One region of the Rheinheimera sp. WS51 genome, then DNA from elsewhere that is predicted to be linked to it. Evidence: riboswitches for the same ligand, from Rfam matches in the RefSeq annotation. Region 1 holds a riboswitch; the other holds the start of a gene.
The links. A riboswitch is a leader RNA that binds a small molecule or an ion and turns the genes downstream of it on or off. The one in region 1 is predicted to bind thiamine pyrophosphate.
Positions count from the first base shown of each region.

Region 2: linked by a shared signal. The riboswitch ahead of ACRCA4_RS01210 (TonB-dependent receptor) and the one ahead of thiC (phosphomethylpyrimidine synthase ThiC) in region 1 are both predicted to bind thiamine pyrophosphate.

Region 1 covers NZ_JBOTRC010000011.1:3,706-6,908, forward strand. Annotated here, with positions in the region: gene thiE (thiamine phosphate synthase) at 1-255, opposite strand, end outside; gene thiC (phosphomethylpyrimidine synthase ThiC) at 260-2,038, opposite strand; TPP riboswitch at 2,134-2,244, opposite strand; gene sbcB (exodeoxyribonuclease I) at 2,302-3,203, opposite strand, start outside.
Region 2 covers NZ_JBOTRC010000001.1:241,175-244,377, reverse strand. Annotated here, with positions in the region: gene ACRCA4_RS01210 (TonB-dependent receptor) at 1-1,303, opposite strand, end outside; TPP riboswitch at 1,344-1,440, opposite strand; gene ACRCA4_RS01205 (porin) at 1,498-2,418, opposite strand; gene ACRCA4_RS01200 (cation diffusion facilitator family transporter) at 2,657-3,203, shown strand, end outside.

The DNA.
Region 1 (3,203 bases):
GACATTAGTATAGGCAGTTATACCTAGGCTATTCTGAGCTGTAATGCAGCTAATAACACTACAGCCATGACAGTCTAGCGCTTTGAAAGTATGTAAATCTGCCTGGATACCGGCACCACCACTTGAGTCTGAGCCGGCTATGGTCCAGACTATAGGCTTAGCTATTGTTGACTCAACGACGATAGACTCAGTTGATGAGAGCTCTGGTACTGTCTTAATCGCGGTGCTAGCCACCGCGTTAGTATTATCCAGCATCTATTTAATCTTCCTGATGCTTTATTTGTTGATTTATCCGCATTGAACAGAATTTAGGCCCACACATTGAACAAAACTGCGCGGTATCTGTGCCTTCGTGGCCAAGGGTTTCGTCGTGATAGGCCTTAGCTGTGAAAGGATCTAAAGATAAGTTGTATTGATCTTGCCAACGAAAATCATAACGTGCTTTAGATAAGGCGTTATCCCTATGCTGTGCTGCAGGGTGACCTTTGGCTAAGTCGGCTGCATGAGCGGCAATTTTATAAGCAATTAAGCCTTGTTTAACATCTTCTTTATTAGGTAAACCTAAGTGCTCTTTCGGGGTTACATAGCACAGCATGGCACAACCAAACCAGCCAATCATTGCAGCACCTATACCTGAGGTAATATGATCGTAGCCAGGTGCAATATCCGTTGTTAGTGGGCCTAGCGTATAAAAAGGTGCACCATGGCAATGCTTTAATTGCTCGGTCATATTTTCTTGAATTAATTGCATTGGCACATGGCCTGGGCCTTCAATCATCACTTGCACATCATAGCGCCATGCAATTTTTGTTAATTCGCCTAAGGTGTGTAATTCTGCAAATTGGGCTTCATCATTGGCGTCTGCAATGCTGCCAGGGCGCAAGCCATCACCTAAAGACAGTGAAATATCATAAGCTGCACATAACTGACATATTTGTTCAAAATGTTGATATAAGAAGTTTTCTTGCTCAAATATATTACACCACTGCGCCATAATGGCACCGCCGCGAGAAACTATACCTGTTACACGTTTTGAGGTTAACTTGATAAAGTCTTTTAATACGCCAGCATGAATAGTGAAGTAATCGACACCTTGCTCAGCTTGCTCTAGAAGGGTGTCATAAAAAACTTGCCAATTTAACTTTTCAACATCGCCTTTAACTTTTTCTAAGGCTTGGTAAATTGGCACAGTACCAATTGGTACTGGGCTGTTTCTTAATATCCAATCACGAGTTTGATGAATGCGTCTACCTGTAGATAAATCCATTACAGTATCAGCACCCCAACGAGTAGCCCAGACTAACTTTTCGACTTCTTCTTCTATACTTGAAGTGACGGCAGAATTGCCAATATTCGCATTCACTTTAACCTTAAAGTTACGGCCAATAATCATAGGCTCCGCTTCTGGGTGATTAATATTTAACGGAATAATAGCGCGGCCAGCGGCAACTTCTTGGCGAACAAACTCTGCGGTAATCTGTTTTGGCATAGCGCCGATAAAGTTTTCACCCGCATGCATTTTGCCTTGATTGCTTAAGTTGTCAGCTTGTTCAACCTGCATATTTTCACGCAGAGCAATATAATGCATTTCAGGGGTAATAATACCCGCACGAGCATAATGCAGTTGAGTAACGGCTTTACCGTTGATAGCCCGTCTTGGTTTATGGGTGAATTCTGTAATTTGTTCATCTAAGCTTATTTCGTTATAAGCTGGCAGTGGTGATATTTCTGTGTCTTGGCGTTGCTCAATCCAGTCTTGGCGCAGTTTAGGTAAGCCTTTTAAAATATCTAAAGGTTGATCCGGATCACCATATGGTCCTGAGGTGTCATAAACAGATAAGCTAGGATTAATAAACTCGGTGCCATCGGCTTGTTTGGTTGGTGTAAGATGAATTTCTCTTACAGGTACTTTAACTTGGCTGTCTTGGCAGGTTAAATAACGCCGAGTTGAACCAGGAAAGGTTTCGCCGCGTAAGGTATTAATGTAAGCCCTAGCATGGGCACGTAATTCACGATTAGATATTTGCGTTGTAGACATAGCAAGCTCCGATATACAAGTTGAAGTTGCTTGTCCGGAGTGGGGGCAGGATAGTGCAGACACGCTTCCACAAAGTGGATTGGTGCTGTGATAAATACTGTTTTCCCCTTGTTTCCCTTCGCAGGTATTAGCCTGATCAGGTTCAACGGATCCCGTTTTCACGGTCTCAGCCCGCATTAATTTGCTAGGCACTCCGACAAGTTGTTATTTAGTATGGCGTTTAATTTTATTTAATTCAACGCCTATTTGTTATATGGCTATGACTATAAACTTTCTACATACAAATATAATGCTTTTAGAATGTTCATTTTTTGTTCGTCATCAGCATGGCTATGGGCTGCATTTTCTAGTGCTAGGCTAAACTCTTCCATTGTTAAATTAGGCTGATCGACCCCGTGCATTATTTTATCAGTACGGTATTGTTGCCACTGTTGTTGCTCACTGTCTGTTAAGCTTGCTGGATAGTTTCGAGCTCGGTACAAAAAAATCAGTTTGTTGAGTCTATCATCATTAAATATTGGTGCAGAAACAGCGAGTTGCTCTGGTGATAACTGGTGCAATTGTTGCATTTTTTCTTTATCACTATTGCTGATAAAACCGCTATATAATTGATAATCTGGATTGCTTTCTACCGGATAATCATCCTGAAGTTCATAGACTTGCAAGGTTTTACTTTGCACTTCTGGATGTTTTTTTAACCAGTCTAAATGTTGTAAGCATTGACTGCGATTTATACCTAACTCTGCGGCTCTTGCTTCACTTAGGGTTTTAGCCGGTGAGAGTACCGGGCACTTATTTAGGTGAATAAGCTTTAAGCCCAAACGCTGCTCACCTTCGGCTAAATCAATGGTTTTGGTGTATAACTTCTGTTGTAAGGTTGCAATGTCATCAGCTAATAACGGGCTAGGATCAGCTTGTAAATTATAACAAATAACTGCATTTTTATTGCTGGGGTGATAAGCCAGAGGTACTATCCAACTGACACAACCTTGCATCGCTGGAAATTTTGACGATACATGAACTAAGGGCGTCATGCCAGCGACGTCAATTAAGGCTGAAGCCGCTGCTTTTTTACGTAAATTAAACAAGTAATCATAGAGTTTAGGTTGTTTTTGTTTAATTAATTTGGCTATAGCAATAGTGGCATAAACATCAGATAAAGCAT
Region 2 (3,203 bases), on a different contig from region 1:
CGCCCCACATCGTATCGTGGTTACGAATATCATTAGCACTGGTATCAGCATATTCATCGTCATAGCGCTCGATACGTAAACCCGAAACCATACTCCAAACATCATTTAATGGTGTCGTTATTTCACCATAAGCAGCCATATTTTTACGTTTTAGCTGATTTGAAAACTGTGCGGGTTGCCATAAATCCCAATCCCAAAACTCGCGAGTTAAACGAAAGTTTTTATTAGTAGCATAAATGCCAAATACCCAATCGCTATTACCTAATTTACCTGCTGGCGTTGACACTAATCGATAGTCAACACTTACTTGCTCACGATCACGTAAATAACGATCTGTAGTGGCGTATTCGTCAGGATGTATCCCTTCATAGCTCCAGTCTTCATCAAAACCGTAATCACTATCTGAGGTTAACCAACTAACTTGACCAAAAGCGGTAAAGTATTTAACACCAGTATATTCAGCTTGTAATGCTAAAGCTTTACTACGAATAATATCTTGGCCCGGATTATCAGATAACGTAGTGCGGTTTTGATCTAGCGAGAAAGCGTCGAAGCCATTGTCTTGATCAACAAAATGACTGACTAATTGCAGCATTAAGTGATCAGTTGCTTGCATGCGCAATTTAAAACGACCAGTAAATTCGTCAATATTATTAGTATCTTCACGGTTTAAATAGGCATTTTTCATAAAACCGTCAGAAGACTGCTGTTCTAATGAAATACTGTAACCAAGCTGATTATTAATGGCGTTACTGTAAAGTCCTGCAACTTGGTAGCTATTATAATCAGCTATAGTGGCGCTAAATTTACCTTCGGCTATGTCTGTCGGGCCCTTAGTCGTTAAGTTCAACATACCCGCTAAGGCATTAGCACCAAATCGCGTTGCTTCAGGGCCACGAAATAATTCTAATTGTGCTAAATCATGAATACCGGTAATACCCATACCTGAATAATCGATACCATCTATTAAAATGCCTACAGAGGGATTAATGGTATCAACATATTCACTTCGCTCGCCCACGCCACGTACTTGTAAGTAGCGTCCGCGCGATGCGCCAGCGGTAAAGTTAATATTGGCAAATTGATGTAGTAAGTCATCTAAGTGTTGAGCAGAAGTGCGCTTAGCATCTTCATCCGAAATTACAGCTACGCTACCAGAGATTTGTTGCACTGAATGACGACGAAAGTCACCTTGCACTTCTATTCGTTCTAGCGACGCTGTGGTATCAGAATGAGTTTCATTAGCAATAGATACTGCAGGAATAGTCAGTGTTAAGGTGAGTAAACTAGGTATTAAGCGCATTTTTTGTATAGATCTCCATAAAGAGAGAGACCATACCAGCATGAGGAGTCAGCACCATCCCTCCGCCGGTATGATCCGGATCAGGTTCTTAGGGTTCGCCTCTTGGCATCTCAGCAATTGCACCCCTTGGTTGCGCGGCAAGTGTATAGACTTTTTAATCTAACTGCAATCCGTTGCAGCTAGATTAGATAAGCTTAAAATTTATGCGAAATACCTACTGCAAGATAGTCAGTATTTTCTGTTTGGTCAAAGTCAAAACTTGAATACCAAGCATAGACCTTACTATTTTTACCCAGTTTATAATCCACACCTAAGCTAGCGCCATTATCATCACCCATAACTTGATACTGAGCTTTAAAGGTCATCTTCTGCCAAGGATAAGCTGCACCCAGTAAATATCCGTTTTTATCTAATTGCGTTTCTAGCTCTTCTTGGTTCTGATACATTGTATTAATTGTCAAATCAGCTAATTTAAATTGAGCTGTAGCACGAATAATATCGTAACCTTTTACTTCGCTATCATAAGCTAAGGCCGTATAAAAATTACTTTCTTTTAATGCTTGGTCACCATAGTGAACAGCAACAGAAAACGCATCATCAGCATCCGCTGAATCTGCAACGATATAGGTTATTTGAGCACCAAAACCAGAAAAACTAGGCGTTAAATAGCTAATAGAATCATTAACGCGGTTTTCGCCCTTCCATAAATGCTTAACATCCGCTTCGTAATCATTAAATAAGTCTGTCTTGCCTTGTGATACCTTTAAAGCGGTATCATGACGGCCTAATCTTAGTTCACCGAAGTTGCCTTTTAAGCCAATATACTGATTACGAGATTTAAAATTTTTCTCGCTGCTCTCATCAGAAACATCCACTTGCCATTCCAGTTTATAAACAATGCTTAAGCCATCCTCTAAAGCATAATCACCTTTGACACCAAACCGTGACGCGTTACTTTTTAATTCTGTAAAGCGGCCTTCACCTTCGTCACTTGCTTGCAGCGACACATCTACCTTGCCATAAAACGCTAGTGGCTCTGCTTGAGCAACACCGCTGAATGTGGCAACTGAAAGCAAACTAGCAATACAACTAGCTAAGGTTTTTTTTGTGGTCATATGTAATACCTATATTGGTCGTAATAAATACGCTAAGCAGACTGCCTAGCTGTAACTAGTAAAATCTGGAAGAAACTTTATAACTATTATATGACACTTGTATGACAAAGATTGTTAAAACCTAGCCATACAGCAGAAATTTTGCCAGAAATATCAACCATCAGGTTTAGCCCTAGCTATAACATACACCTTAGGCTAATTTAGACTATAAATATCGGTTAAATAATCACGGCCATCTATGCTTAATTTATCGCCTCGCCAATTATTGCTTTTATCATTAGTAGCCGCCTTTGCCACTATGGCCTTAAAAGGTGTTGCTTGGTATTTAACTGATTCAGTAGGTTTTTTATCCGATGCAGTAGAATCATTAGTTAATGTTGCTGGCGCGGGTTTCGCTTTATTTATGGTGACATTAGCCCAGCGTCCTGCTGATAATAATCACCCATATGGCCATAGCAAAGCTGAATATTTATCTGCTGCTTTTGAAGGCGGCATGATATTGCTCGCGGCTTTAGCCATTGCGGTAACGGCCATCGAGCGGTTAATTAACCCCCAACCTATTGCAGATTTGGGTATAGGCACAGTGCTTATTGTCTTAGCCAGCTTATTAAATTTAGTGGTCGGCTTATTGCTATTGCGTGGCGGCAAGGTGCATAACTCACCGGCTTTAGAGGGCGATGGCAAGCATTTAATGACCGACGTCTGGACGACGGTAGGCGTTGTAGTAGGCGTGAGTTTAGCCATGCTAACAGGCTATACTTGGTTAGATCCTGTTGTTGCCATTG